3 regions of the Ectothiorhodospira lacustris genome follow, and region 2 is predicted to be linked to each of the others. Evidence: predicted binding sites of a transcription regulator. Region 2 holds the regulator's gene; each other region holds the start of a gene.
The links. Region 2 encodes sigma-54, which starts transcription at its own class of promoters, with help from an activator protein. Its sites were predicted from a motif close to TGGCANGNTNCNTGCTT; they were not measured.

Region 1 (6,730 bases), on a different contig from region 2:
GTACATCCGCAGCGTGCTCACATCGGCTCTGGGCAAGGATAAGGCCGACGGGGTGATCGACCGGATCCTGCTGGGACGCAATTCCAAGGGACTGGAATCCCTGAAGTGGATGGATCCCCGAGCCGTGGCCGAGGTCATCCGCCTGGAGCATCCTCAGATCATCGCCATCGTCCTGTCTTATCTGGATCCGGACCATGCCGCCGCCGTGCTGTCCTTTCTACCGGATCGTACCCAGCCGGACATCCTCATGCGCATTGCCACCCTGGATGGTGTGCAGCCGGCCGCATTGATGGAACTGGACGACATCCTGGAGCGCCAGTTTGCCGGCAACATGAACGTCAAGTCCTCGTCGGTGGGGGGTGTGAAGAGCGCCGCGAGTATCCTCAATTTCATGGACTCCGCGAAGGAAGGCATGATCATGGACAAGGTCCGGGATCTGGACGAGGGCCTGGGGCAGAAGATCCAGGATCTCATGTTCGTGTTCTCCAACCTGGTGGATGTGGACGATCGCGGCATCCAGTCCCTGTTGCGGGAGGTTTCCACCGATTCGCTGGTTCTGGCCCTCAAGGGTGCCGACGACGCGGTCAAGGACAAGATCCTCAGGAATATGTCCAAGCGGGCCGCCGAGATGCTGCAGGACGATCTGGAGGCCAAGGGTCCGGTGCGCCTGAGCGAGGTGGAGGTCGCTCAGAAGGAAATTCTGAGTATCGCCCGTCGCATGGCCGAGTCCGGCGAAATCGTGCTGGGCAACAAGGGTTCCGAACAGATGGTCTAGCCGGACGGCTGGAGTCAGTCTCCGGGTAACCGGGAATCGGTATGGCACGGAGAAGGTCAATGGTTGAACGCATTATCACATCGGAAAAGGGGGCGGGGGCACGACGCTGGGAGGTGCCCGATGTCCACGCGCCGACGCTGTCCCGGGAGGCGGATGACGAGCCGTTGGAATCGGTGGAGGATGACGCGCCGGCAGACTCGGCCCCCAGCCTTCCCACCGCTGACCGCATCATGGACATTGAGCGTCAGGCCCATGAGGAAGGTCTGCGGGCGGGGCGCGAGGAAGGGCGCAGCCTGGGACTGGAGCAGGGTCGCAAGGATGGTTTTGCCCAGGGCCATGCCGAGGGCCTGAAATCCGCCGAGGCCGGTGTAAGAGCGCGCCTGGCGCTGCTGGACCGGCTGATCCAGGGGCTTGAGACACCCTACGCGGCGCTGGACGCCGTTGTGGAGGATGAGCTGGTGCAATTGGCCATGGCCGTTGCCCGCCAACTGGTCCGGCGTGAGTTGAGGACCGATCCCGGGGCGATCGTGGCGGTGCTGCGGGAGGCCCTGGAGACCCTGCCCAATGCCGAACGCAAGTTGCACCTGCACCTGCATCCTGAAGACAGCAAGCTGGTCAGGGAAACCCTGCGGCTGGATGGTCTGGAGCGTCCCTGGTCCATTGTCGAGGACCCGACCCTGAGTCGTGGCGGGGTGCGTGTGATTACCGAAACCTCGCGGGTGGATGCCACCCTGGAATCCCGTCTGAACGCGGTGATTGCGACAGTCTGGGGGGGCGCCCGCAGCACCGATCAGGAGGGGGTGCAAGACGATGTCTGACGCCGGTCACTTGCCTGAAGCCCTCCGTCCCGAAGTCCGTGCCGGTCGATTGGTGGAAAAACTGGCCCGTTATCGGACTCGGGCCGCCAAATCGCAAACGGTTGTCGCTGAGGGCCGTCTGGTCCGGATGGTAGGGCTCACGCTGGAGGCGGAAGGTTGTCAGATCTCCATTGGGGGGCGTTGCCGGGTCATCAGTGCGGGCGGCCACGAGGTGGAGGCGGAAGTGGTGGGTTTTTCCGCAGAGCGCACTTTTCTCATGCCGGTGGGGGATGTCAGCGGCCTGACGCCGGGCGCCCGGGTGATTCCTACCCGCCATGCCCGCGATACTCTGGTGGGTGATGCCCTGCTGGGACGGGTCCTGGATGGTTCCGGACGGCCCCTGGATGGTCGTCCCGCACCCCAATGCGATGATCATGTCTCCCTCAACGGTCGCAGCATCAACCCCTTGGCCCGGCGTCCCATCCACGAACCCCTGGATGTGGGGGTCCGGGCCATCAACGGTCTTCTGACCGTGGGTCGCGGCCAGCGCATGGGCCTGTTCGCGGGCAGTGGTGTGGGCAAGAGTGTGCTGCTGGGCATGATGACCCGCTATACCACGGCGGATATCACGGTGGTGGGCCTGATCGGTGAGCGGGGCAGGGAAGTGAACGAATTCGTCCAGAACATTCTGGGGCCGGAGGGCATGGCCCGGGCCGTGGTGGTGGCGGTACCGGCTGATCATCCTCCCCTGATGCGTCTGCATGGCGCCATGCTGGCCACCAGCATCGCCGAGTACTTCCGCGACCAAGGCCATAATGTACTGTTGCTGATGGACTCCCTCACCCGGTTTGCCCAGGCCCAGCGGGAGATTTCCCTGGCCATCGGTGAGCCCCCGGCGACCAAGGGGTACACGCCGTCGGTGTTCGCCAAGTTGCCCCAGCTGGTGGAACGGGCCGGAAACGGGGATCAGGGCAGCGGTTCCATCACCGCGTTCTATACGGTACTGGCCGAAGGGGATGACACCAATGATCCCATAGCCGATGCCGCCCGAGCGATCCTTGACGGCCATGTGGTCCTCTCGCGACGGATTGCCGACACGGGGCGTTACCCGGCCATCGATATCGAGGCGTCCGTATCCCGGGTCATGAACGAGATTGTGGACCCCGGCCACATCCAGGCGGCACGTCGCTTCAAACAGTTGTATTCCCATTATCAGCAGAATCGGGATCTCATCAGCGTGGGTGCCTATCAGCGCGGTTCCGATCCCCGGGTGGACGAGGCCGTTGCCATGCACCCCAGGCTGGAGCAGTACCTGCAGCAGGACATGCACCAATCGGTGGGCTTCAAGGACAGCCTGAAGGCACTGGATGGACTGATGGAGCCCCCGGCGCCATCCAGTGGGGATGACCGGGGCAGACAGCTGGTTCGTTGATGGGCTGTAACCAAAGAGGTAGATCATGAATCGATCCAAACGCATGGAACCGGTGGTGCAAGTGGCGGATAACCGCCAGCAACTGGCTGCTCAGCGCCTGGGTCAATCACAGCAGGCCCTGGAAGACCGCATGGCACGCCTGGAGGAACTGAGCAGCTACCGCGATGAATATGCCCAGCGTTTCGAATCCCAGAGCGGGGCGGGCATGACCGGCGTGTCGGTGAGGGATTACCGTCTGTTCCTGCACCGTCTCAATGAGGCGATCGAGCAGCAGGCACGAATGGTGGCGGCGGCCAGGCATGAACTGGAAATGAGCCGCGGTCGTTGGGTGGAAGCCAGCGGCAAGACCAAGGCCCTCAATCGTGTGGTCGAACAGTTCCAGCAGGAAGAGCGCAGGGCTGCGGATCGCCGTGAACAGGCTGAACAGGATGATCGTAATGGGCGCCGGCACCGGAGATTTGAGTGATTTCCGGCGCGTTTTTTGTATGTCTTTCAGGACACATCTGACATAGCCGAGGGTTTGGCCATGAACATGTCATTCATGCCCTTTTCTGCACTGGGCACATTGCCCGCCCTGGGGGGCGATTCGAGCAGTCCTGCCGGTTCTCTGCCTGGGCAGGGTGGCGATTTTCAATCGAGTTTGATGGGGCAGCTGCAACTACTGGCGGACGGTTACCCGGATCCGGCGCGAACCATGCCCCTGGAGGCCCTGCTGGAGCAGGATCCTGAGGCGATGGCACTGATGCCCCAGTGGCTGGCCCAGCTCATGGATCAAGCCGACCTCACTCTGGAAGACCTACAGCAGGAGGGTGCCGATGCTGCGCTGGCCTCCCTGCTGATCACATGGCAGCAACTGGCCGAGACAGGCCGTGGATTGCCGGGGGTTGCCGGTGAATCGCTTAATCCCGGTGCGGAACGGCGCCTGGACGGGGGGGGGCTCACGGCGCTGACGGCGGCGTTGAATCAGGTGCTGCACGGGCAGGGTACGGGGTCGGCACAGGCGGAGGGGAATCCAGTCATGCCCCAGGCATTGCATGCCTTGGTCGTTCGACTGGGGGCCGATGCCGCAGGGGTCGGTCGCGATTCCGCCGCCCCACTGACGCCCATGGCCGCAGAGACGGTACCTGCCGGCCAGGTTCAGGCCCAGTCCCTGGTGCCGAACTCCCCGCTGCGCGCTCTGGACCTGGACGTGCCGATGACGCGGCCCAACTGGGGGCAGGCGGTGGGTAGCCGTGTCCTGTGGATGGTGAACCAGAACATGCAGGGGGCAGAACTGAGATTGAATCCGCCCCACCTGGGGCCGCTGGAGGTGCGCATCTCCATGGAAGGGGATCGTGCCAATATTCAGTTCCTGGCCCATCACCCTCAGGCGCGCGAGGCACTGGACGCGGCCATGCCACGGCTGCGGGAGATGTTTTCCGAGAGCGGGCTCCTGTTGGGAGACGTGGATGTTTCCGGCCGGGATACCGGCGGTCAGGGAGGACCCGCCCAGGAGTCGGTCGGAACGCGCCCCGAAGACCGCGATGGGTCCGATCAGACTGCCGCCGAGGTCGTCTCGATGGATCCCGATGAGCGGGATGGTGCCATCCTGCTGGATGCCTATGCCTGATCACCCTCTCCGGCCGGTCCCGGTCGGAGGCCCTTCCGCCCTTTGACGTTGCCCGAATCCGGGGCGGCGTCCAGTGTCTGCCCACCGTATAATCCCCTCTCCTTACGCCTTGCCTTTGTGTCGGGCTGCATCGGCCCGCCGCCCTGCGAATGTGAATGATCGTCAATAATCCGTCACTCTCTGATTTCTTTCGAATTCAGCAGTTTGATTTTATTGATTTTTTTATTCTGTTCTCGCTTGGCATAGGTGTTGCTTTATTCCATAAAAAACGGAGGCCCAAGCAGGCATGGCCAAAAAACCTGAAAAAACCGCTGCAGCAGCTGCCAAGCCCGCCAAGGGCAAGGGCGGTCTTTGGAAACTGATACTCATCGTCCTGCTGACCACGTTGGTGGCTGCCGGTGCGGGTGGCGGGATTGCCTGGTACCTGCTGGGGAGCGGTGAACCGGGTGAGGAACGTCCTGAGCCTGAGCGGCCGGCGATCTATCTGCCCCTGGATCCCCCGCTGGTGGTCAATTTCCAGGGCTCGGGACGGATTCGCTTTGTTCAGGTGGGTATCGTCCTCATGGCGCGGGATCAGGCCGTGCTGGATGGCGTGACTCGCCACATGCCGGTTATCCGCAACAACCTGATGATGCTCATCGGCAACAAGACCTATGAAGACCTGATTACCCAGGAAGGCAAGGAACTGGCACGTGCCGAGGTGCTTGCCGAGGTGATCAATGTGCTGGAGACGCGAGGGGAACTCACCCAGGTGGAAGCGGTGTACTTCAACAGTCTTGTGATGCAGTGAGGCAACGTGATGGCCACCAGTGATCTTCTTTCCCAGGACGAAATTGATGCCCTGTTGCACGGGGTGGACAGCGGTGCGGTGGAGACTGGGGACCAGCTCCTGGCTCATGACGGTGTGGCCAGGGGGTATGACCTAACCACCCAGGATCGCATTGTCCGGGGGCGCATGCCCACCCTGGAGATGATCAACGAGCGTTTTGCCCGGTACATGCGGATCGGCCTGTTCGAACTCCTGCGACGCTCGGCGGAAATCTCCGTGGGCGGGGTCAAGATGATGAAGTTCGGAGAATACGTGCACTCCCTGTATGTACCCACCAGCCTCAATATGGTCCGGGTGCGGCCGTTGCGCGGTACCGCCTTGTTCGTGCTTGATCCCAAGCTGGTGTTCATCCTGGTGGACAACTTCTTCGGTGGGGATGGCCGTTACCACGCCAAGATCGAGGGGCGAGAGTTCACCCCGACGGAATTGCGGGTGATACGCATGTTGCTGAACCAGTCCTTCACGGATCTCAAAAAGGCCTGGGCGCCGGTGATGGAGCTGGATTTCGAATACAACCGTTCCGAGGTCAACCCTCAGTTTGCCAATATCGTCAGCCCCACCGAGGTGGTGGTGGTCTGTACCTTCCATGTGGAACTGGACGGCGGCGGCGGGGAACTGCATGTGACCATGCCGTATTCCATGATCGAGCCCATTCGTGAACAGCTGGATACGGGGCTGCAGAGCGACCGGGCGGATGTGGATGATCGGTGGGTCAAGGCGCTGCGCGAGGAGCTCAAGCTGGTCCAGGTGGAACTCAGCGCCAAGTTGACGGAAACCGAGCTCACCGTTGCCGAAATGATCAATCTCAAGCCCGGTGACATCATTCCGGTGGAAATCCCCCAAGAGGTCACCGTCAGGGCCGAGGGTATCCCCGTATTCCGGGGCAAGTTTGGTACTTCTGACGGTTTCAACGCCATCAAGATTACCGGGCCGATCCGGCTCAGTGAATGACCCAAGTGAGGACTGCCTCCATGAGTGACAAAGATCTGGACAACAAGCCCGAAGCCGAAGAAGAGGATATCTGGGCTGCTGCTCTGGCCGAACAGGCCGAGGCGGAGCAGCAGGCGCCGGGAAGCGGCGGTGGTGACAAGATCGGGAGCGGGACGGCCGACGATGGCGAAACCGTGACCGGTGATGCCGGAACGGGAGGCACGAAGGGCAGTGCCTGGAAGGATCCCACGCCCAAAATGGAGTTCGATGATCTGGCGGCCGAAGCCGTTGCCGGGCGAGGGGCTGAAGGGGGGGCCGAGGTCAACCTGGGGGTGATCCTGGATGTGCCGGTGACCAT
Region 2 (6,730 bases):
TTCAGATCGATGATCAGACGCAGGTATTTGCTGGTCTTGATGGCGCTGTCACCGTACATGGCACGAATGTTCAGGACGCCCAGTCCCCGGACCTCCAGAAAGTTTTCCAGCACCGGCGGGCAGGTACCTCGCAGGATGTCCGGGGCGATACGGGCAAATTCGGGGGCATCATCAGCAATCAGACGGTGTCCGCGGCTGATGAGTTCCAGCGCCAGTTCGCTTTTGCCGATGGCGCTTTCTCCCGTCAGCAGAACCCCGATGCCCAGTACTTCCATGAAGACACCGTGCAGGGTGACGGTCTCCGCCAATTTGTCGCTGAAGAAATAGCGCAGGATATTGATGATTTCGTGGCCGTGCAGGGTGGTGGCCAGCAGGGGCACCGACTGCTTGTCCGCCAGTGCGCACAGTTCCGGCTGAGCCGCCAGACCGTCGGTGACGATCAGGATGGCAGCGGTCCCGTTGACCAGCTGTTCCAGGATATCCCGCTGGGAGTTCTTGCGCAGGTTCCACAGGTAACGCATTTCATCCGGACCCAGTACCTGGATCTGGTTGGGATGGATGATGTTCAGGTGCCCGACCAGTGAAGTGCTGCCGTGGGGCGTGGCCTGGTGAGCGATACGTCGCTCGCTGCCTTGGTGACCGGCCACCCAGCGCAGGGCGAGGCGCTCTTCCATGGCCTCGACGACATGGCGGACGGTGAGGGTTTCGATGGTCACGGCTGTGCGGGGCTTTCGGTATCCCAGTGGTGTACCAATGCCAGCAGATCTTCCGGTCCCTGGGCGCTGCGCAGCCTTGCCAGAGTCTCCGGATCAGAGAACATGCGGGCCAGCAACGCGAGGATCTGCAGGTGTTCGTCGGTACATTCGGTCGGGACCACCAGGGCGAACAGGATGTCCACGGGTTCGCTGTCCGGGGCATCATAGTCTACCCCCTTTCCCAGTTTGAGCAGGGCGGCACAGGCTTCGTCAGCGCCGGCCAGACGGCCGTGGGGAATGGCGACGCCATGCCCCAGGCCGGTGCTGCCCAGGCGTTCCCGGGCCAGCAGACTGTCGAAGATCTCTCCCTGGGTCAGCCTGGGCAGGTGGCTCGAAAGCATTTCACCCAGCATCTCCAGAGCGCGTTTCTTGCTGCTGACGTCCGGCAGACAGCAGACGCGCTCCGGGGCGAGAAGATCACCGATGTTCATGGATGTCTCACCCGACGTGGTTGCGGTGGGAGCCTTCGGCGCGGTGGTGGTCCTTGAGCTTTTCCTTGTGCTTGACCACCTGGCGGTCCAGCTTGTCGACCAGGGCATCGATGGCGGCATACATGTCGGCTTGGGTGGCATCGGCAAAGATGGTGTTGCCGCTGACCAGCATGTTGGCTTCCGCCTTCTGCTGCAGTTTCTCCACGGTCAGGACCACATGCACGTCAATGACGTTGTCGAAGTGGCGCTCCAGGCGCTGGAACTTGTCATTGACATAGTCGCGCAGGGCGTCGGTCAGGTCCACGTGATGACCGGTGAGGTTGATCTGCATGAGGTAACTCCTTGGTTAGGATGTGAATGTGAGGCCTTGGGAACTCAGACGAGGCGCTTGCGTTCGTTGGATGGCGGGATTGCCATGGCCTCGCGATACTTGGCAACGGTGCGCCTCGCTACCTGGATGCCCCGATCCACCAGGATCTGGGCAATCTTGCTGTCACTCAGGGGCTTGCCCTGGGGCTCTTCGGCAATCAATTTGCGGATCATGGCACGGATGGCCGTGGCGGAGCACTCCCCCCCATCGGCCGTCCCCACATGACTGGAGAAGAAATACTTGAATTCGTAAATCCCTTTCGGGGTGTGCATGTACTTCTGGGTGGTGACACGGGAGATGGTGGATTCATGCATCTCCAACTGCTCGGCGATGTCCCGCAGCACCAGGGGTTTCATGGCCTCGTCGCCGTGTTCCAGAAAGGCGCGCTGATGCTCCACAATGGCGGTGCCTACCCGCAGCAAGGTTTCGTTGCGGCTTTGCAGGCTCTTGATGAACCAGCGGGCCTCTTGCAGGCTGTTGCGCAGGTAGACGTTATCCTGACTGGAATCGGCCCGCCGTACAAAGCTGGCATAAAGCGGGTTCACTCGCAACCGGGGGGCGACTTCCGGGTTCAGTTCCACCTGCCAGTATCCCTCGCGCTTGCGCACGAAGACGTCGGGAATGATGTATTCCGGTGAGCTGGAGCTGATCAGGGTGCCCGGGCGGGGATTCAGGCTCTGTATCAGGGCCATCACCGCCTGCAGTTCTCCGTCGGCCAGTCCCAGTCGGCGCTGTACGCCTTTGAAATCACGGGTACCCAGGGCTTCGAGATGATCGCGCACCAGGGTCCTGGCCTCGGCCAGCCAGGCGGTATCCGGCGAGAACTGCTCCAGCTGCAGCAGCAGGCATTCTGAGAGATCGCGCGCGCCCACGCCCACGGGGTCCAAGTGCTGGACCATGCGCAGTACGGCTTCCACCTCATCCAGCTCCAGTTCCAGTTCCTGGTCCTGAGCCAGTCCGGCATGGATCTGTTCGATGGGTTCTCCCAGGTAACCGTCATCGTTGATGGCGTCGATGAGGGTCATGGCAATGACCTGATCCCGCTCGCTCAGGGGGGACAGGTTGATCTGCCAGAGCAGGTGATCACGCAGGTCCTCACCGGGGGCACTCTGGTTCTCGAACAGGTCGCGACCGTCGCCGTCCCCCCCCTGGCCGCCGCCGGTTGCCGGCATGTCGTAGAGGTCTTCCCAGTTGCTGTCCACCGGCAGCTCTTCGGGAATGTTCTCCGAGGCATCGCCTGTGCCGCCCGGTTCCGCGGGCTCTTCGAATTCCCGGCCCCCCGCATCCTTGTCGGTGCTGTCCGGCCTGCTGTCCATCTCTTCCCGCTGGGCCGCCGCCTCGTCCACACCGGTATCCAGGTCGGCGTCGGCGCCTTCCAGGGCTTCCAGCATCGGGTTGGTCTCCAGCGTCTCCTGGATCTGGGCCTGTAGCTCCAATGTGGACAGCTGCAGCAGCCGGATGGCCTGCTGCAGCTGTGGTGTCATGGTAAGGCTCTGGCCGAGACGGAGCTGGACAGAAGGTTTCAGCATAGGATGTGGCGTACCACCGGAGTCGTCAGGCAGGCGTTGAGTGGTCCCGGCAGTGTCGACGGCTCTTTTCCGTCATGCGCGGGGTCTGTCATCCGGATTATACGGCTTGGCACGAAAAATGTGACCCAGTGTGGGGAAACCATGAGATGGCTCAAAAACTGTACTTTCATAGTCGGAAATGGTCGCCCAGATAGACCCGTCTGACCTGGGGGTCGGCCAGCACCACTTCCGGCGGCCCTTCGCTGATCAGATGCCCGTCGCTCAGGATATAGGCGCGGTTGCAGATGCCCAGGGTCTCGCGAACGTTGTGATCGGTGATCAGCACCCCGATCTTGCGCGATACCAGATGGGTGATGATGCGCTGGATCTCGATCACGGAAATGGGGTCCACTCCGGCAAAGGGCTCATCCAGCAGGATGAAGGCCGGCTCCGTGGCCAGGGCGCGGGCAATCTCCACCCGGCGCCGCTCGCCACCCGAGAGACTGATGCCCAGGCTCTCGCGGATGTGCATGATCTGAAACTCTTCCAGCAGGGATTCCATGTGTTCATGGCGCTGGGCGCGGTTGAGGTCGCGGCGTGTTTCCAGTACGGCAAGGAGATTGTCTTCCACCGACAGCTTGCGAAACACCGAGGCCTCCTGGGGCAGATAGCCGATCCCCAGTTGCGCCCGGGCATGCATGGGTAGGGGGGTGATGTCCTTGTCGTCCAACTCGATGCGGCCGCCGTCGCAGGGGATGAGGCCGACGATCATGTAAAAGCAGGTGGTCTTGCCGGCCCCGTTGGGACCCAGCAGGCCGACGACTTCGCCGCTGTTCACCTGCAGAGAAACGCCGTCCACCGGTTTGCGGGCACGGTACTGTTTGACCAGGTCGCGGGTCTGCAGGCGGCTCATCGTGCGCCCTCGGCCGGGGCGGGAGCCTGATCCCTGGGAGTGAAAATCGCTTCGACGCGCCCGGTATCCCCGGTACGGGCTTCCAGGGTGGCCGTGCGCAGGTCATAGATGATGCGGCTGCCCCGGAACTCGTCCGCGCCCTGCCGGACGCGGGCACTGCCGCTCAGTTCCATGCGTTGCTCGGTGGGAAAGAACTCCATACGTGCGGCCTCGGCACGGACTTCCCGCCCCTGCGGGTCCTGGGTGCGTAGAGTTGCCGGTCGGCCTTCCGAGGTCATGCGCTCCAGGACCCGGCCCGGCGTATGGACCGTGACTGTATCACCGGTGATTTCCGTGGCGCCCTGGGTAATGCGTACACCGCCGCGGTAGGTGCTGATGCCTCGGTTGTCGTCCAGGGTGGCCGAGTCCGCCTCGATCCGGATGGGCAATGTCCGGTCCACCTGTGCCTGGAGCGGTCCGGCCAGCAGCAGGATGGCCAGTGCCGGGATCATGAGCCGCCCAGGGAGGCATTGAAAAACTCCCTCGCCGTCGCTCCCGCGAGGGCGGGAGCCCATGCTTTTCACTCCGTGACTGGATGCCCGCTTGCGCGGGAATGACGACCTGAGGAAGGCCGGCCGCATTCTGCTGGACCTTGATTCCCGCGGGTGCGGAAATGGCTGACTTGGAGCAACCCTAGTGGGGAACATAGACACCCCGTGCGTCACGTTTGAGTTCCAGAATTTCATGCCGAAGGTCCAGGAACAGACCTAGACCCTCGGCCTCCTGATAGGTGGTCCGCAGGTGTGCCGGGGCGTCGGTGACGGCCTGACGGGGGCCCGGCCAGAGGGTGGTGTCCCTGGTGGTGATGGTGATCGGACCTCGCTCGCCCTCGGCGGCGCGGTGGATGTGTACCTCGCCCAGCAATTTGACTTCATCGCCGGCGGGGGAGATCCAGCCCTGCTCGGAGCGCAGGGTCCAGGTGGCGCCGGGGCTGTACCGCAGGATCAGTACCGGGGTTTCCAGCCAGCGGGACCCGTCCGCCTGACGCTGTTCCATACGCTGACCGCGAAGCTGGTAACGGGGTTCACCAAGGGGATCCATATGGATGGCCGCGTATTGTTCCAGAAAGAAATCGGTCCCTTCGGTGGCCGCCTCTTCCAGCACCCGTCGGCGTTCATCGGCGTCCCGTGCCAGCCAGAAGCCGATGGCCGCAGCCAGGCTCAGCAGCGCGATCAAGAACAGGGAGGGCAGCTTCATCCCAGGTAGGTGGTCAGGGCGGCCTGCAGGGTGCCCTGGGCCTCCATGATGAATTCACAGGCCTCCCGGGCGGCGCCTCGCCCCCCCGGTTGCCGGGTCACATAGTGGGCGTGCTCCCTGACCAGGGCATGGGCATCGGCCACCGCAATGGCCAGGGCCACCCGGCGCATCACCGGCAGGTCCACCACATCATCGCCCACATAGGCGGTTTCCTCGGCGCTGACGCCGGCATCTGTCAGCAGGCCGTCCAGGGCCTCCAGCTTGTCGCGCCGGCCCTGGACCACGAGCCGGATTCCCAGATCCTGCATCCGGTGCTCCACGACCCCTGAACGCCGGCCCGTGAGGATGCCCACCTGAACGCCGCTGTCCGCCAGCATGCGCATGCCCTGCCCATCCTTGCTGTTGAAGGCCTTGTACTGGCGCCCGTCATCGTCCAGGAACAGACTGCCGTCGGTGAGCACGCCATCCACGTCGAAGATGACGAAGCGCACCCGTCGTGCGCGTTCAGTGAGAGTATCGGTCATGGGCTAAGATACCATGGGTCGGGTGGGGGTCAGACCACGCCGGCGCGCAGCAGGTCATGCATGTTGAGCGCTCCCACCAGTCGCTGGGCCTCGTCCAGCACCGGCAGGGCGCTGATCTTGTGGTCTTCCATGATCTTCAGGACTTCGGCTGCCAGCATGGTGGGAGAGGCGGTCTTGAATTGGCGGGTCATCACTTCGCCGATGGAGGTGGCATGCACATCCACGCCCCGGTCGAGGGTGCGGCGCAGGTCGCCGTCGGTGAAGACGCCGATCAGCCGTCGCTGTTCGTCCACCACGGCGGTCATGCCCAGCCCCTGGCGGCTGATCTCCAGCAGGGCATCACCCAGGGGCGCATCGGCCCGCACCATGGGGATACGGTCGCCGGTATGCATAATGTCCGCCACATGCAGAAGCAGCCGGCGCCCCAGGCGTCCGCCCGGGTGCGAGCGGGCGAAATCGTCGGCGGTGAAGCCCCTGGCTTCCAGCAAGGCCACGGCCAGCGCGTCGCCCATGGCCAGGGCGGCGGTGGTGCTGGCCGTGGGGGCCAGACCCAGGGGGCAGGCTTCCTTGGATACGCTCACGTCCAGGTTGACGGTGGCTTCCCGCGCCAGGGTGGAGCGGGGGTTGCCGGTGAGGGCAATCATGGGTACACCCAGGCGGCGGATCAGTGGCAGGATGGTGAGCAGTTCGTTGGTCTCGCCGGAGTTGGACAGGGCAATGACCGTGTCGCCCGACGTGATCATGCCCAGGTCCCCGTGGCTGGCTTCGCCCGGGTGGACAAAAAACGCGGGTGTCCCGGTGCTGGCCAGGGTGGCGGCGATCTTGTTGCCGATATGCCCGGACTTGCCCATGCCCGTGACCACCACGCGGCCGGTGCAGGCCAGCAGGTGTTCGCAGGCACGGATGAAGCGGGCGTCAATGCGGGCCATCAGGCCGCGGATGCCCTCGGCCTCGGTGTCCAGTACCGCCAGGGCGAGTTCGCGGGTCTTTTCC
Region 3 (6,730 bases), on a different contig from region 2:
CCCCACCCGCTTGCCGGACGCGGATTCCAGCGTCGGCCCCACCAGTTCCAGGGTGGTGCCGGGCTTGACGGTGGAGCGTAGCACCACGGTGTGATAGTGGTCCGTCAAGGCCAGGGCCTCGCCGATCTGCCGGGCCACGTTGCGCACGGCGGCAAGATCCTGGCTGCCGTTGCGGCTGGAGGGGGTGCCGACACAGATGAAGGACACCTCGGAGCGGCGGATGGCTTCGCTCACGTCATCGGTGACCGTCAGGCGTCCCGCCTGCACCACCTGGGCGGTCAGTTCCTGGATGCCTTCCTCCACGATGGGGGAATGCCCACGGCGCAACAGATCCAGCTTGTGCGGGTCGATGTCGACCCCGACGACCTCATGGCCATCCCTTGCCAGACACGCGGCCGAGACCGCCCCCACGTACCCCATCCCAAAGATCGCGATTCTCATGCTGGTCCATCCCGGTGGTTCGGATTACCATGATTGCTCATGCCCCATTATGCACCCGCCATGACCGACTCCCCCAACCTGCACGACGTGCATCCAGCCCAGGGCATTGCAGGGGCGCTGACCACGACTGCCGACATCGACGCCGTGATCCGTTCCGCACTGCCCCGGGGACTGGAGGGCGGCGCCCTTGCCAGTCAGGGTCCGGCCTTTTGTGCCGGTACCGGAGGGGGAGTGCTGCAAACCGATGGGCTGATCCTGGCCCTGACAGGCCGGGTGCATCATGGCGACGCTACCAGCGTGGATGCCGTCCTGCAAGCGCTGGCCCGGGATTACCGCCGGCAGGGCACGGCGGCCCTGACCTCGCTCAAGGGAGCGTTCGCGCTGGCGATCCTGGAACCGGAACACAGGCGCGGCCTGCTGGCAGTGGACAAGATCGGCATCCGGCAGCTCTATTACGCCCAGGACGGCACCGGGCTGAGCTTCTGCACCGCCCTGGCCCCACTGGTGGAGGCGGGGCTGGGCGGCGATCTGGATGCCCAGGCGATCCACGACTATGTGTACTGTCATTTCATCCCCAGCCCCCGCAGCATCTACCAGGGCATCCGCAAGCTGCCCGGCGGGCACGTGCTGGAGTGGGAGCGCGGGACGCATCGGGTGCACCCCTACTGGCTGCCCCGCTTTGAGGAAACTCCCGTGGATGTGGCCGGGTCGGGACGTGAGATGCTGGCGATCATCGAGCAGGCGGTGCGTGATGCCGCCGCAGCGCCGGAGGCGCCGCGCACTGCCGCATTTTTGAGCGGCGGCCTGGACAGCTCCACCGTCACCGGGATGCTGGCCAGGGTGAGCGACGAGGCCCATGCCTATTCCATCGGTTTTGATGTGCCCGGTTACGACGAGATGGAATATGCCCGGCTTGCCCGTGGCCATTTCGGGGCCGTCGGGCATGAGTATTACGTCACGCCGGACGACATCACCACTTGGCTGCCTCACGTGGCGGCCGCCTGCGATGAGCCATTCGGCAATTCTTCCGTCCTGCCGGCGTTCCTGTGCGCCCGCAAGGCTCGCGAGGAAGGGGTGGACCTGCTGCTGGCCGGTGACGGCGGGGATGAGCTGTTTGCCGGCAACGAGCGCTATGCCAAGCAGGGGGTGTTCGAGCATTTCAACCGCCTACCCAGCTGGGCCAGACAGACGCTGATCGCGGGCACGGCCCCGCTGGCGCCTCTGCCGCTGCTGCGCAAGGCCCACAGCTATGTCAGCCAAGCACGCATTCCGCTGCCGGACCGGATGGACACCTATGCCTTTCTGGAGCGTCACGATCCTCGGGAGGTCTTCGCGGCGGGGTTCATCGACACGGTGGACCTGCACGCCCCCAGGGATCTGAAGCGGGGCCTGTTTGCGGCGCCGGAAGGCGCTTCCCTGCTCAACCGCATGCTGTATCTGGACTGGCATTTCACCCTGCACGACAATGATCTGGTGAAGGTGAATACCGCCTGCCGGCTGGCCGGGGTGGAGGTGGCCTATCCGATGCTGGCCGAAGACCTGATGATGCTCTCCAACCGGATTCCGTCGGCGCAGAAGCTCAAGGGCAACCAGTTGCGGTGGTTCTACAAGCAGGCCTGCAGGGATTTTCTGCCGGAGGCCATCATTCACAAGAAGAAGCATGGTTTCGGCCTGCCTTTCGGCATCTGGCTACGGGACCACCCGCCCCTGCGGGATCTGGCCCTGGATGCATTGACCCGCCTCAAGGGGCGGGACATCATCCGGCCCGAGTTCATCGATGAGCTGATCCGCCTGCACCGGGACAAGCACGCCGCCTATTACGGGGAGCTGGTGTGGGTGCTGATGGTGCTGGAGCTGTGGCTGGCCGGACGCCGGCCTTGAGTGTAAAAAATTCCGACACCACCCCCGCCTTCATCGTCCGGCCTCCGCATGGCCCCCCAAAAACGAGGGCAGGCCTGGGGGCTGGGCGCGGTTTATTAGCCATTTTCTGCCTTGAAAAGCCGCATCATGGGGTCTTTCTATCCTGACAGGCAGAAACGTCGGATTTCTTTACAATATCAAGACTAAAAGCTTGAAGCATTCCGCATAAAATCGCATCCGGAGGCCATTACATCACTTATGGCACGATTAGTGCGTTATTGATTGGCATGCAGTTTTCACCGCGCGTTTTTCGTGAAGGATACGATTTCGATGAACACATCCCACAAGAAGAACAACACACTGAAGCACCTGGTCACGGCACTGCTGGTCGGCGCCGGCGTCCTGGTGGGCACGGCTCAGGCTGCGGTCATTACCTTGACGCCGGGGGAAGGCTCCGGGGTGACGCTGTCCAACTCCAATCTCACAGCACCGAATCGCCTCAGTTTCTCGGATCTGGGGTGGAATAATACATTCACTGTGAACACGGAAACCAAAGAGATCAGTGGTCTGGAGAGCCTTTTCAAGGTCAGCGCGGCAGATAGCGGGTCTACATGTTATATCTCTATTTTGGGACTCTGCTTGGGCCAGAATTATGGCCCTAAGAGCTTTTCCACCGACATCACGATCAATCTGGTGGTTGATGAAGCCCCCTATGAGGCGTGGATCGGAGCATACAGTGTGACCGGGACGCTTTCTTACGCCAGGCATGATAATGAATGGAGTTGGGCCAAATTCGGTTTGAACGGCTACGACACCAAGCAGTCAGACCTCGTCTGGCACAGCGAGATGCTCATCGGGGACCTGAACGGCAACCATGTCCAGCTCGGTTTCAACAACCTGACGAATTTCCACGGTCAGGGCTGGCAGTACGTGACCCCGACGGTGACAAGCGCTTCTGCCAACCCACCGTCCACCGGCACTGCCTCCGGCCCGTCCAACGAACCGGCGGATAACGGCACCCCTGTCACCGCCGTTCCCGAACCCGGCATGCTGGCCCTGTTCGGTGCCGGCCTGCTTGGCGCAATGGGCTTCCTGCGGCGCAGACGCGCCATCTGATCCTTGCCCGTCGTAGCAAGGCTCTCCCCTCACCCCAACCCCTCTCCCGCAAGGGGAGAGGGGCTTACCTTCCCCCACGGATTGGGAACTGGTCTTACCCCCTTCTCCCCTCGGGGGAGAAGGGCCGGGGATGAGGGGAACGTTTGGCGGACACCAGGATGGCGTGGCTGAGCAGGCTGCCCAACCCCGGAACGGCCCGGATCAGCCGCCGCATCCAGGGCCTTTCCAGCAACGACTGATACCGCTGCAGACGCCCCGGCAGGATGGGGATCCAGTGCACCCGCACCTCCGTGGCCCCTTCCCGTTCCAACCAAGCGACAAGATCACCGACCCGGTCGTACCGAAGACCCGGTGCACGCCCCGTCAATCGGGCCACCAGACACCGGATCCGGGTGGTCAGGCAGTCACGGTTCAGAGCGTCTATCCAGACCTGTCCACCCGGTCGGGTGGCATGCACCAGCTCCCGCACCGCCTGCTCCGGCCGTGACAGGGCCTGCATCACACCAAAGCACAGGACACCGTCCAGGGAAGCGGGACGGATCGCAAGCTGCGTCACATCCCCCACGGCCCAGGTCATCGCCACCGGACTGCGTTCCCGGGCCTTTTGTACCGAGGGCAGGGAATAGTCCATGCCGATGGGACTGACGCCCTGCCCGGCCAGATAACGGGTATAACTGCCGGCCCCGCAACCCACGTCCAGCCACAGGGCCCCCGGCACATCCCCTGGCCAGAGGCGCTGAAAGTTTCTCAGCCGGGCCTCCAGCCCGGACCGCGTCCAGCCGGCGATGTCGGCGTCATCCTGACAGACCGTACCGCGCTGAATGAAGCGCTGACGCCATTGTTCTTCGAATTTTGGGCGGGGCATGAAATCTTCGGGAAAATTCTGGGCGGGCTGATAGTTTGAGGCTTGAAACCGCATTGCACAATGCAATGCATTTTCGCGTTAGACTGTCAAGATTGTCACCCTTTTACGCCGGATTATCCGCATGACCACAGCTCAGACCGAAAACCTCAACATCGCCGCCATGGACTACATGCCCTCCCCCCGGGAGATCAAGGCACAGTTCCCCCTGTCCGATGCCGCGGCCCGCACCGTCCTCACCGGGCGCAAGACCCTGTGCGATATCCTGGATCACCGGGACCCGCGCCTGTTCGTGGTGGTGGGTCCCTGCTCCATCCACGATCCCGAGGCTGGCATGGACTATGCGCGGCGCCTGAAGGCGCTGGCGGACGAGGTATCGGATGTCATGCTGCTGGTGATGCGGGTCTATTTCGAAAAGCCCCGCACCGCCGTGGGCTGGAAGGGATTCATCAACGATCCCTACCTGGATGACACCTTCCGGATCGATGAGGGGATGGCCAAGGCACGGCGCTTCCTGATGGACATCAATGAGCTGGGCCTGCCGGCGGCCACCGAGGCCCTGGACCCCATTGCGCCCCAGTACTACGGCGATCTGATCGCCTGGACGGCCATCGGCGCCCGCACGGCGGAATCCCAGACCCACCGGGAGATGTCCTCGGGCCTGTCCACCCCCGTGGGCTTCAAGAACGGCACCGACGGGGACCTGAGCGTGGCGATCAACGCCATACTGTCAGCCGGCAGTCCCCACAGTTTCCTGGGCATCGGCAATGACGGGCAGTCGGTGATCCTGCGCACCCGGGGCAACCGTTACGGGCATCTGGTGCTGCGCGGCGGCAACGGGCAACCTAACTATGACACCGTCTCCGTGGCCCTGGCTGAGCAGGCCCTGGAAAAGGCGGGAATCCCCCGGAATATCGTGGTGGACTGCTCCCACGCCAATTCCTCCAAGAACCCGGAACTGCAGCCTCTGGTAATGAAGGACGTGTTGCACCAGATTCGGGAGGGTAACCGTTCCATCGTGGGGCTGATGGTCGAAAGCTTCTTGGAGGCGGGCAATCAGCCGCTGACCGCGGATCGCACCCGGCTGCGCTACGGCTGTTCTATCACCGACGCCTGTGTGAACTGGGTGACCACGGAAGAGATGATCCGCAACGGCGCGCAGATGCTGCGGGAGCTGATCGACGATCGTATCTCGGCTTAAAAAGCCTGGACTCCCGCTTTCGCGGGAGTGACGGAAGGAAAGAAAGGGAGTGACGGAAGAAAGGGCGGGAGTGACGGTAATGGGCCAGTCTCGTCATTCCCGCGAACGCGGGAATCCATTCACGGCCCCCGTCATTCCCGCGAACGCGGGAATCCAGTCAAGGATGGGGGGGGCATGGACTCCCGCGTTCGCGGGAGTGACGGAGGAAGGCGGGAGTGACGGAAGAAAGGGCGAGTGACGGAAAAGGGCGGGAATGACGGAAGGGGACGGTGACGCTCAGCCCTCGTTGCGCCGCAAAAACGCCTCGAACATGAACAGGGACCACAGGGGGGCACTGTAATCCCGGCGCCCGCTCACATGGGCATCCACCAGATGCCGGAGGGTGCTCATCTCAAAAAGGCCGGCATCCTGCAACCGGTCGCCGAGGATGGTGTCCTGCAGGCGCTGTTTCAGGGGACCGCGGAACCACTGGTCCAGGGGCACGGCAAAGCCCTGCTTGCGCCGGTACAGGATATCGTTGGGCAGGTGCGGCTCCATGGCCTTCTTCAACAGGTACTTCCCTTCCCCACCCCGGAGCTTGAGCGACGGCGGCAGGCCCGAGATCCATTCCACCAGGGGATGATCCAGGATGGGCACCCGTACCTCCAGAGCATGGGCCATGCTGGCTCGGTCCACCTTGGTAAGGATGTCGCCGGGCAAATAGGTCTTCATGTCCAGGTACTGAACCAGGGACAGGGGATCTTCCACCGGGGCACGGGCGGCGTGGCGGCGCAGCACGTCCACCGCCGTGTGTCCCTTCAGCTGCCGCCGGAAGGCGGGGCTGTAGAGCTTCAGGCGCTGCTCGTCACGAATGACGGCGATGTTGTTGAAATACCCCTCCACCGCGTCTCGGGCCAGGGCCTGAAAGGTGGCGCGGGCGCGGAACATCCGCGGGGCCTGGTCCAGCTTGGGATATATCCGTCCCAGGGTGCCGAACAGGGGACGCCGCAACCCCAGGGGCAGATGATTGCGCACCCGCTCCTCCTGTAGATGGAACCGATAGCGCCGATAGCCGGCCAGGGTCTCATCCCCGCCGTCCCCCGACAGGGCCACGGTGACATCCTGTCGGGCCAGTTCGCAGACCCGGTAAGTGGGCAGGGCCGAGCTGTCGGCAAAAGGTTCGTCGTAGAGATCCGCCAGCCGGTCCAACAGGCTGAAGTCGTCCGGGTCCACCTGCCGCTGCCGGTGGCTGGTGTGATAGCGCTCGGCCA

Region 1: LQ952_RS01680 (flagellar basal body-associated FliL family protein) is a predicted target of sigma-54. The motif match lies at 4,852-4,868, and genes of this name have one in related genera.
Region 3: LQ952_RS09565 (PEP-CTERM sorting domain-containing protein) is a predicted target of sigma-54. The motif match lies at 2,561-2,577, and genes of this name have one in related genera.

The regions. Positions count from the first base shown of each region.
Region 1 covers NZ_JAJNQM010000004.1:39,127-45,856, reverse strand. The annotation lists gene fliG (flagellar motor switch protein FliG) at 1-775, shown strand, start outside; gene LQ952_RS01700 (flagellar assembly protein FliH) at 835-1,593, shown strand; gene fliI (flagellar protein export ATPase FliI) at 1,586-3,004, shown strand; gene fliJ (flagellar export protein FliJ) at 3,030-3,470, shown strand; gene LQ952_RS01685 (flagellar hook-length control protein FliK) at 3,531-4,613, shown strand; gene LQ952_RS01680 (flagellar basal body-associated FliL family protein) at 4,900-5,403, shown strand; gene fliM (flagellar motor switch protein FliM) at 5,413-6,393, shown strand; gene fliN (flagellar motor switch protein FliN) at 6,414-6,730, shown strand, end outside.
Region 2 covers NZ_JAJNQM010000030.1:10,516-17,245, reverse strand. The annotation lists gene hprK (HPr(Ser) kinase/phosphatase) at 1-716, opposite strand, end outside; gene LQ952_RS07615 (PTS sugar transporter subunit IIA) at 713-1,186, opposite strand; gene hpf (ribosome hibernation-promoting factor, HPF/YfiA family) at 1,194-1,517, opposite strand; gene LQ952_RS07605 (RNA polymerase factor sigma-54) at 1,562-3,085, opposite strand; gene lptB (LPS export ABC transporter ATP-binding protein) at 3,252-3,977, opposite strand; gene lptA (lipopolysaccharide transport periplasmic protein LptA) at 3,974-4,468, opposite strand; gene lptC (LPS export ABC transporter periplasmic protein LptC) at 4,650-5,213, opposite strand; gene LQ952_RS07585 (KdsC family phosphatase) at 5,210-5,737, opposite strand; gene LQ952_RS07580 (KpsF/GutQ family sugar-phosphate isomerase) at 5,767-6,730, opposite strand, start outside.
Region 3 covers NZ_JAJNQM010000042.1:12,551-19,280, reverse strand. The annotation lists gene LQ952_RS09575 (nucleotide sugar dehydrogenase) at 1-441, opposite strand, end outside; gene LQ952_RS09570 (asparagine synthetase B family protein) at 481-2,322, shown strand; gene LQ952_RS09565 (PEP-CTERM sorting domain-containing protein) at 2,632-3,417, shown strand; gene LQ952_RS09560 (class I SAM-dependent methyltransferase) at 3,512-4,282, opposite strand; gene LQ952_RS09555 (3-deoxy-7-phosphoheptulonate synthase) at 4,404-5,480, shown strand; gene LQ952_RS09550 (XrtA/PEP-CTERM system amidotransferase) at 5,757-6,730, opposite strand, start outside.